Regions from separate parts of the Microbispora sp. H10836 genome, predicted to be linked through region 1. Evidence: riboswitches for the same ligand, from Rfam matches in the RefSeq annotation. Region 1 holds a riboswitch; each other region holds the start of a gene.
The links. Region 1 has a riboswitch for cobalamin ahead of HHX30_RS18935 (ribonucleoside-diphosphate reductase subunit alpha). Riboswitches for the same ligand answer to the same signal wherever they lie in the genome.
Positions count from the first base shown of each region.

Region 2: linked by a shared signal. The riboswitch ahead of HHX30_RS22045 (CbtB domain-containing protein) and the one ahead of HHX30_RS18935 (ribonucleoside-diphosphate reductase subunit alpha) in region 1 are both predicted to bind cobalamin.
Region 3: linked by a shared signal. The riboswitch ahead of HHX30_RS02650 (ABC transporter substrate-binding protein) and the one ahead of HHX30_RS18935 (ribonucleoside-diphosphate reductase subunit alpha) in region 1 are both predicted to bind cobalamin.

Region 1 covers NZ_JABBWU010000009.1:264,326-267,590, forward strand. Annotated here, with positions in the region: gene HHX30_RS18935 (ribonucleoside-diphosphate reductase subunit alpha) at 1-1,856, opposite strand, end outside; cobalamin riboswitch at 1,998-2,238, opposite strand; gene HHX30_RS18940 (tripartite tricarboxylate transporter substrate binding protein) at 2,284-3,222, opposite strand.
Region 2 covers NZ_JABBWU010000012.1:37,526-40,790, reverse strand. Annotated here, with positions in the region: gene HHX30_RS22055 (histidine phosphatase family protein) at 1-526, opposite strand, end outside; gene HHX30_RS22050 (CbtA family protein) at 537-1,280, opposite strand; gene HHX30_RS22045 (CbtB domain-containing protein) at 1,289-1,477, opposite strand; cobalamin riboswitch at 1,512-1,641, opposite strand; gene HHX30_RS22040 (STAS domain-containing protein) at 1,712-2,014, opposite strand; gene HHX30_RS22035 (SpoIIE family protein phosphatase) at 2,014-3,265, opposite strand, start outside.
Region 3 covers NZ_JABBWU010000001.1:574,131-577,395, reverse strand. Annotated here, with positions in the region: gene HHX30_RS02655 (acyltransferase) at 1-925, opposite strand, end outside; cobalamin riboswitch at 1,424-1,560, shown strand; gene HHX30_RS02650 (ABC transporter substrate-binding protein) at 1,639-2,604, shown strand; gene HHX30_RS02645 (iron ABC transporter permease) at 2,650-3,265, shown strand, end outside.

The DNA of each region.
Region 1 (3,265 bases):
GTCCACAGGCCCCGCGACTGGAGGTCGCGGACGAGATACCGGTTGACCTGGAGGAACTCTCCCGACAGCGTCTCCCGCTTGAAGACGTTGGACACCTGCGGCTCGACGCACTCGTAGCAGCCGGCGATCGAGGCGATCGTGGCCGTCGGCGCGATCGCGACCAGCAGGGAGTTGCGCAGCCCGGTCTCCGCGATCCTGGCCCGCAGCGCCGCCCACTCCTCCGGGTGCGCCGGGGAGCACGGGTAGTGGTCCGGGTGCAGGACGCCGCCCGCCGCCCGCGTCTGCTCGTACGCCGGGTGGCGCCCGCGCTCGACGGCCAGGTCGGCCGAGGTGCCGTACGCCGCGAGCGCGATCTCCTCGGCGACGCGGGTGGACAGCGCCAGTGCCCCGGGTGAGTCGAACGGCAGGCGCAGCGCGAAGAACACGTCGGCGAGGCCCATGACGCCGAGCCCCACCGGCCGCCACTTCCGGTTGGCCGCCTCCGCCTCCGGCGTCGGGTAGAAGCCGAGGTCGATCGTCCGGTCCAGGAACCGTACGGCGGTGCGGACCGTGGCGCGCAGCCTGCCGAAGTCGACGGCGTCGCCCTCGGGGGTCAGGTGCGCGGCGAGGTTGACCGAGCCGAGGTTGCACACGGCCGTCTCCCCGTCGCTGGTGACCTCCAGGATCTCGGTGCACAGGTTGGACAGGTGGATGACGTTGCCGGGCAGCGCGGTCTGGTTGGAGGTGCGGTTGGCGGCGTCCTTGAACGTCATCCAGCCGTTGCCGGTCTGGGCGAGCGTACGCATCATCCGGGCGTACAGGGCCCGGGCCGGCACCTGCCGGACGTATCGCCCGGCGGCCTCCAGCTCGCGGTAGCGGGCGTCGAACGCCTCGCCCCACAGGTCGGTCAGCTCGGGGGCCTTCTTGGGGTCGAACAGCGACCACGTGCCGTCCGCCTCGACCCGGCGCATGAACTCGTCGGGCACCCAGTTGGCCAGGTTGAGGTTGTGGGCGCGGCGCGACTCCTCGCCCGTGTTGTCGCGAAGCTCCAGGAACTCCTCGATGTCGGCGTGCCAGGTCTCCAGGTAGACGCAGGCGGCGCCCTTGCGCCTGCCGCCCTGGTTGACGGCCGCCACCGAGGCGTCGAGCGTGCGCAGCCAGGGGACGATGCCGTTGGACAGGCCGTTGGTGCCCCGGATCAGCGAGCCGCGCGAGCGCACCCGCGTCCAGGCGACGCCGATGCCGCCGGAGTATTTCGACAGCCGGGCCACCTGGCCGTACCGCTCGTAGATGCTCTCCAGCTCGTCGCGGGGCGAGTCGAGCAGGAAGCACGACGACAACTGCGGCCGACGCGCGCCCGAGTTGAACAGCGTCGGCGAGCTGGGCAGGTAGGCCAGCGTGGACATCAGGCCGTACAGCTCGGCCGCCTCGGCCACCGTGGCCGACAGGCCGCAGGCGACCCGCAGCAGGAAGTGCTGCGGGCGTTCGAGCACGCGCCGGGTGACCGGGTGGCGCAGCAGGTAGCGGTCGTAGACCGTGCGCAGCCCGAAGTACTCGAACCGGTCGTCGGCCGCCGTGTCGATCAACGCGTCGAGCGCCCCGGCCTCGTCGGCCACGAACGCGGCGACGGCGTCGCCCAGCAGCCCGGCCGCGTGGGCGGCCGCGACCGACTCGGAGAACGCGCGCACCCCCTCGGCCGCCGCCTCCTCCGCGATCAGCCCGCTCAGCAGCCGGGCCGCCCGGCGCGAGTTCTCCGGGTCGGCGATGACCCCGGCCGCCGCCTCCTCGATGGCCTGCCACACGGCCGCCGCGTCCCGCGCGCCGCCTTCCCCTGACACGGGGTCCGCGGACGCGGAGACCGGGTCGGTGATCGTCATCAGATGCCCTCTCCTCGTCGTCTCCTGGCCCGGCCGGACCGGAGGAGGGGCATGCCGCGGCGCACGCGCACGAGAGGCCAGCAGGTGGCCCGTGGCGGACGGCGGCGAGCCCTCCCTCGGGGCCCGGCGCGGGGCGCGCGCCCATGCGCGCGCGTCACCGGCAGGTCTTCGGACTCGCGGGCGTCCGGCCGGGCTCGCGCCCGCCGGTCCTACTGGCCGTCGCTTCCCGGGCGCGCCGGCGCCCAGTGCTTCACGACATGGTGCATGCAGACACCGTGCCGTGTGACGGCGGTCGTTCCCGCTCACCGCTGCGGGGCAGTCCCGGATTCGCACCGGGTTCCCTCTTGCCTCACCAAGGTGAACCAGCGACGCGATGGATCCTACATCTTGTGGCCCTTCCCGCAACTGCCCCCACAAGTTGTGCTTTTCAGCGGAGTCCGAGATCATTGAGCAGCAGGGCCGTTCGGCGCGCCTCGCCGGTCAGCCATTGCCGGAAGTCGTCGCCGTCGAGCCACATCGGCGTCCAGTCGTTGCGTTCGCACAGGCTCCGCCACCCCGGGGTGGCGGTGACGGCCCGGCACAGGTCGAGCAGGGCGTCCTGCCCGGGCGTGCCGCGCGGAGCGACCAGCCCGGTCCAGTCGGCGTACACGACGCGTACGCCCGACTCCGACAGCGTCGGCGCGTCCACCCCGGGCAGCCGTTCGGCGGAGGAGACGGCGAGCGGCCGCAGCCGTCCGGCGCGGACGTGGGGGGCGACCTCGCGCCTGCTGCCGAACCCGAGCGCGACCCGCCCGTCGAGGACCGCGGCGACGGCCTGCGCTCTGCTGCCGAACGCGACGTAGTCGAGCAGCCGCGGGTCGGCCCCCAGGCCCTGCGCGGTCATACCGAGCAGCAGGTGCTCCGGCCCCCGGTCGGCGCCGCCGGCCACCCTGGGGCCGCCCGGGTGGCGCAGCAGCGCGGCGGCGAACTGCTCGAACGTGCGGTAGCCCGATTCGGGCGAGGCGACGAGCACCTCCCACTCCCCCGCCAGCCGCGCGAGCGGGACGGCCCTGGCGACCAGGAGCGGGTCGCGGGCCAGCGCGCAGGCGGCGAGCAACGCGGAATCGGCGACCACCAGGCCGGTCCGCGGCCCGGCCGGCCGGGCGAGGGCCGCCCCGCCGCCGGCCTCCCACCTGATCTGGACGGCCCGGGCCCAGCCCCGCCCCTCGACGAGGGCCTTGAACCCGGCGGCGACGCCGTCCCCGCACCCGCCCGGCGGACGGGGGACGGTCAGGGACAACTCCCCCCACCGGCGCGGCGGCGCCTGGACGCCGCACGCGCCCGCGAGGGCCAGGACCCCCAGCGCGAGGACCGTACGGCGTCGCATGTCGGCACCCTCCTGCCCGAAGAGTCCCTTACACGCACAGACT
Region 2 (3,265 bases), on a different contig from region 1:
CCCGCCAGCCGCTCCGCGTGGCTAGCAACTCGGTGACCGACAGCGGCGCGAGATCGAAGAGAGCGGCGCCCAGCGGATCGAGCCCCAGCGCGTGGCCGATCGCCGCCCGGATCGTGCCCGCGTCGCACACGGCGACGACGCCGGGCTCCGCGCGCACCAGGTCGAGCCAGGCGGCGACCCGCTCAGCGTGCGCGGCCAGGCTCTCACCGCCGTGCGGAACCACGTGCGGGTCGGTAAGCCAGCTCACCAAGGCGTCCGGCTCCTCCCGCGCGACCTGCTCGTACGGCAGGCCGCGCCACCGGCCGACGTCCACCTCGGCCAGCGCCGGCGCCACCCGCGCCTCCAGACCGATGGCGGCGGCGGTCTGGCGCGCGGCGACGGCGGGACCGGCCCACCCGGCCGAGCCCGCCGTCATCGGAGCCAGGGCGGCGGCCCTGGCCAGGCTCGCCGCGTCGGCGTCCCGATCGGCCAGGGGAAATCGGGCGGCCCGCATCTCCGGCGTACCGGCATGCCGGACGAGCAGCACCGTGCCCGGCTCAGATCGGCGTGGCGGCGGTGGCCGGGACGGCCCGCGCACGTCCCGCCGCCCGGTCGCTCACCCACCCGAACAACACGCCGAAGGCCGTCCAGAAGACCAGCTGGGTCCCCAGCGACGCGAGCCTGAACTGCCACAACAAGGTGGCGGGGAAGCCCTCGGGCACCTCGTCGACGGTGGGCAGCAGAATCCAGGCGGCTGTCACCGGGACCAGGAACGCCAGCGCCGCCGCGGTCCACCGTGCCCAGGGCCCCGCGGTGACCCTGCGGGCGGTCGCCACCGCGATCACCGCCGCCGCGAGCCCGACGAGGACCATCACCACGTAGAGCACGGTACGGCTATTGATCGTCTCCGGGTCTCCGACGGCCGGCGGGTTGGCCGGATATTTCACGAATGGCACAAGAATCACCGCCACGAACGCCGTCCCTGCCGCGGCGAGTGCCAGCCCGCCCTCCGACCGGGGGCCGACCCGCCCGCGCAGCCCCGCGTACGCGAGGGCGAAGATCCCTCCCACAGCGAGCCCGTACAGGCCGGTGGCGAGGAACAACCCGGCCTTCTGCCCCGGTCTGCCGACCAGTTCCTCCTCGCCGTGGTCGTGACCATGCGCGTCGTGCGCGACGTGGGCCTCCTCCAGCGCGATCGCGCTGTCGACCCGCGGCTCGCCGAAAGCGAAGGCGAAGCCGCCCGCGATCAATCCGGCCAGCAGGCCCAGAAGCAGGCCCCTGACCACCAGGGTGCGTACCACGCCCGCGCTCAGTGGCAGGGCACGCCGAGCAGGTGGCGCCCGTCGTGCATGAGCTCGTGCAGATAGGCGCCGCTCTGCGAGATCGCCCCGTTGTCCATCAGAACCAGGTAGGCGATCAGCAGCAACACCGGCACGGTCAGCAGCCACAGCCTCAGTCGCGGGATCGGGATGACGGAAGGAGTGGACATTCCACTCATACAGGCCTCCTCAGGGATGACGCGTCCCACCATGCGAGGTCACGAAGGCCCAAGCGACCTGGCTCCCGGGATGTACGTCCCGAATACAGTGGCGCGTCCGCACCGGCATCTCACCGGATTTCCCTTGGACGATCGTGAAATCCACCGGAACGTATCCCTTCCCCCTGTTCGCGTCAACCCTTCACAGGAGGTGCCCAGCGGTCCGGCCACAGGACGAGGCCGAGAACGCCCGCCCTAACGGACGTCGGGACCGCCGTCCTGGACGGTGGCGAGGTCGGCGAGCCCGGAGATGGTCAGGAGGGGGGTCAGCAGGGGGTTGGCGATGAGGGTGATGCGGTCGGCGTGGGCGAACAGGACGCTCAGGCCCGCGCTGTCGAGGTATTCGACGAGGGTCAGGTCGAGGACGACGGGGCCAGGCGTGCGGTCGAGAGCGGCGGCGAGGCTGTCGGTGTTGCTCATGTCGATCTCACCGGCGACGGTCAGCAGGGCGGCGCCGTCAGGGCCATGGCCGGGGGTGAGGGTGAGCGGCGTGGTCATCAGGCGATCCTCATCTGCATGTCGACGGTGGTGCCGGACGGGCCCGGGGTGATGGTGACCTGCTGCATCATGGCGCGCATGAGGGCGACGCCGCGGCCGCGGTGGCTGTTCACCTCGGGTTGCGGGGCCTTCCAGCGGCCGGTGTCGGCGACGGTGAGGCGCAGGTTGTCGACGGACGCCTCGGCCCGGAGCCGGACGGTGTCGCCGGGAGTGTGGCGGTGGCCGTGCTCGATCGCGTTGGCGCACGCCTCACCGGCGGCGACCAGGACGTTCTGCACGATCTGGGCCGGTAGGTCGCACTGGCCGAGCCAGCTCCGCAGCGCCTTGCGAACGGGCGCGAGCTGCGACGACTCGGCGGGGAACGTCATCTCCAGTGGGGCCGGGTGCCGGTAGAGCAGCAGAGCGACGTCGTCGTCGTAGCCGTCGGCGGGCGCCAGGCGGATCATCACCTGCGTGGCGAGGTCGTCGACCGCGACGTTCCTGCCGTCCTGTACGGCTTGGCTGGCCTGGTCGATGCCCGAATACAGCGAGCGGCGACGACGTTCGACCAGGCCGTCCGTGTAGAGCATGAGCGTGGCACGCGCGGGGATGACCGCCTCGCCCTCCGGGCGCGTCGCACCCGGGCGGACGGCCAGGGGAACGGAACGTCCGCCGTCGAGCAGGCCGGTGCTGCCGTCGGGGTGGGCGAGTATGCCCGGGGGGTGTCCCGCGCTGGAGTACGACAGGTGCCCGGTCTCCGGGTCGAGGACGCCGCAGAAGACCGTGGTGCACCGGGCGCCGGGGACACCGGCGGCGAACTGGTCGAGGGCCATGAGCACGCGGGCCGGGCTGTCGTCCTGCAGGAGCAGCGCGCGGCAGGCGCTGCGCAGTTGTCCCATGACGGCGGCGGCCTCCACCCCGCGTCCGACGCAGTCGCCGACGACGATGCCGATGCGTCCGCCGGGCAGGGCGATGGTGTCGTACCAGTCGCCGCCGACCTCCAGAGGCCGGGTGGCGGGCTCGTAGCGTACGGCGAACCCGTCGGGAAGCTGGGCGGGGCCGAGGATGGCGCGCTGCAGCGCGATCGCGGTCTCGCGTTGCTGGTCGATCTGGTGGGCGCGGACCAGTCCCTGGGCCAGCCGCCCGGCCAGCAGCGACAGCAGCAGCTGGTCCTCGGTGGTGAAAGACCGGTCGCCCAGTTCGATCCACAGCGCCATCGGGCCGTCGGGGTGCTCCAGGAGGATGCCGACCCCGTCGTGCCCGGCGACCGGG
Region 3 (3,265 bases), on a different contig from region 1:
GCGGCGCGAGCGCGGTGAGCACCGCCTCGGCCCTCGGCCGGGCGGCCAGCGTGTTCAGGGCGGGGCGCAGCAGCATCGCCAGGCCGAGCTGGCCGGCGAACAACGCGAGCAGGCAGGCGCTCGGCGGGGCCATGTTCGAGATCATCCCCGGCATCCCGATCATGCTGGCGGGGTAGGGCCCGGTCGCCACGAGGGCCGCCACCATCGCGAACCCGGACACCGCGAGCCCGGCGGCCCGCCGTCCCGTCAGCCACTCCAGGCCGCCCTCGGCGTACCGGAACCCGACCTGGTGGACCGCCAGCCAGACGAACGCGACGTTGAGGTAGCCGGCCGCCTCCAGGCCGGAGAAGCGCACCACGTCCATCAGCACCGCACCGCCCGCCAGCACCGGCAGGGCGACCCCGGCCCGCACCCGCATCAGGTGCGGCGTGGCCACCACGGCCAGCAGGTAGACCGCCAGGAACCAGAGCAACTGGCCGACCGTACGCGCGGCCACCTCCACCGGCTGCGCGGGCACCCCGAGCGCGACCAGGAGATGGGGGAGCGGCAGCCACACGACCGCGAGCGGCACGACCGGCCAGGCCAGGCGGCGCACCCGCCGCGCCGTCCACGCCCGCGCCACGCCGGACCGCGCCTCCGGGCGCCCCGCACGGCGCGCCGCGGACCGGAAGCTGATCGCGTTGGCCGCGCCCCCGGCGAAGAAGACCAGCGGCATGACCTGCGAGATCCAGGTGACGTACGGAACCGCCGCCAGGGCGTTGCCCGTGGTCAGCCGTCCCTGGGCGTACGACAGGACCGGCATCGTCCAGTGCTGGACGACCACGAGGACCATCCCGAAGACGCGCAGGACGTCGATGAAGCGGTCCCGTGGCGCGGGCGCGGCCGGGGCCCTTTCCGGAGCGGGGGGGAGCATGGTCAGGGACATGGGGGGACGCCTTCGCTGTGTCGGGCCGCCGGGGGTGGTCGACCCTTGAGCGGCGGGGGTCACGGGCTTGGGACCTCCGAGCGCGCGAGTCCCGTGCGCTCGGAGTTTTCGGGGCTGGGAGTCTTCAGGACTGGGGGTCTTCGGGGCCGGGGTCCTTGAAGCCCGGGTCTCCGAGGCGCTGAGACCACCTCGGAGTTCCGGCCCGTCGAACACTCCAAGCGTCCCGCCGCGGCCCCGGCCGGCGCAGCGACGCGGTCCCTACTTCCGATCATGGGCGCCCCCCTACCGCCGGGGTAGGGCCAGCCCTACCATCCCCGCGTACGCCCAGGCAGGCGCCCCGGCCGTCCGGGTCGAGCGCCTCGCCCGGCCGGTGGCGGCGGGAGCCCTCCGGCCCCGGCTGTCCGTCACGGACGCGGTCCGCGCGCTCGCGCCCGGCCTCGGACCGCCGGGTGAGACCCCGCGTCGACTCCCATGCGCGGGCGGGCCGGGGGTGGACGCCGGACAGGGGATTGGTACCGTTGCGTCCGACGCGCGCCGCGCAGCGAAGTCCGGTGAGAATCCGGCGCTGTCCCGCAACTGTGGTTCCCCGCCCCCGGGGACGAGCCAGGTCGCCTGCGCTGTGCGCCGACGCTATCGACCCTCGTGGAAAAGGGTGATCCGTCGCTTCCAGCGGGTCCCTCGATTCCCGGCATTCCCCCTGATGGAGGACCCTCGTGAGGCCCGTACGCACGGCCGTCGCGGGTGTGGTGCTGGGCGTGCTCGGACTGGCCGGCTGCGGCCAGACCGACGACGCCGCCACGTCCGCGGCCACCACCCCCGCAGTCTCGGACACCGCCGCCTCGAACAGCACGGGGCAGGCCGCCTTCCCCGTCACCGTGCAGGCCGGAAACGGCGCGGTGACCATCGCCAAGCGCCCCGAGCACATCGTGTCGCTCTCGCCCACGGCCACCGAGATCCTGTTCGCGATCGGCGCGGGCGCGCAGGTGTCGGCGGTGGACGACCAGTCGAACTACCCGCCGGAGGCGCCGAAGACCTCGCTGTCGGGGTTCAAGCCCAACGTCGAGGCGATCGTGGCCGCCAAGCCCGACCTCGTCGTGCTCGCCAACGACCTGGAAGGCGTCGTGGCCGGTCTGGGGAAGGTCGGCGTGCCGGTGCTGCTCGAACCCGCCGCGACCAAGCTGGACGAGACCTACGACCAGATCAGGGACCTCGGCGCGGTCACCGGCAACACGGCCAAGGCCGAAGAGGTGGCGAACGGCGTCAAGGAGAAGCTCGACGCCCTCGCGGCGGCGGCGCCGAAGGGCAAGAACCTGACGTACTACCACGAGCTGGACAGCACGCCCTACGCGGCGACGTCGAGCACCTTCCTCGGGCAGGTCTACAACCTGTTCGGGCTGAAGAACATCGCCGACGAGGCGCCCGACGCGGCGGGCGGGTACCCCAAGCTGTCGGCGGAGTTCATCGCCAAGGCCGACCCTGACCTGATCTTCCTGGGCGACACCAAGTGCTGCGGCCAGAACGCCGCCGCGCTGGCCAAGCGGCCCGGCTGGTCCGGCCTGTCCGCGGTGAAGAAGGGCCGCGTGGTGGAGCTGGACGACGACATCGCCTCCCGCTGGGGGCCGCGGGTCGCCGATCTCGCCCAGGCCGTCGGCGACGCCGTCCAGAAGGCGGCGAGCTGAGCCCGTGGTGGTGTGACGCGTGGCCGGTGAATGCGTGGCCGGTGAATGCGTGGTGACGCCGTGACCCCGGCCCGGCGCGGCCGGGCGCTGCTCGTCGCGTCCGCCGTGCTTGCGGCCAGCCTCGCCGTCGGCCTGGTGGCGGGCGCGGCGGGCATCTCGCCCCGCGCCATCGCGCTCGCGCTGCTCGACCGGCTGCCGCTGGTGTCCCTGCACTCGGGGCTCGCGCCGGTCGAGGAGGGGCTGCTGTTCCAGCTCCGGGTGCCGCGGGTGCTGCTCGCCGCCGTCGTGGGCGGGCTGCTCGCCACGGCCGGGGCGGGTTACCAGGGCGTGTTCCGCAACCCGCTGGCCGATCCGTACCTGCTCGGCGCGGCGGCCGGGGCCGGTCTCACGGTCACGCTCGTCGTGGTCTTCCTGGGCGGCGACGCCGGGGTGACCGCGGTGCCGGTCGCCGCCTTCGCCGGGGCCGTCGGCGGGGTGTTCCTCGCGTACGCGCTGGGCCACACGGCGGGCCGGGGCGGCGGCACCGCGACGCTCGTGCTCGCCGGGGTGGCGGTCACCTCGTTCCTCACCGCGATCCAGACCTTCGTGCAGCAGCTCAAGGTGGAGGAACTGCAGCGGATCTACGCCTGGATCCTCGGCGACGTCGGCGGCGGCTGGGACC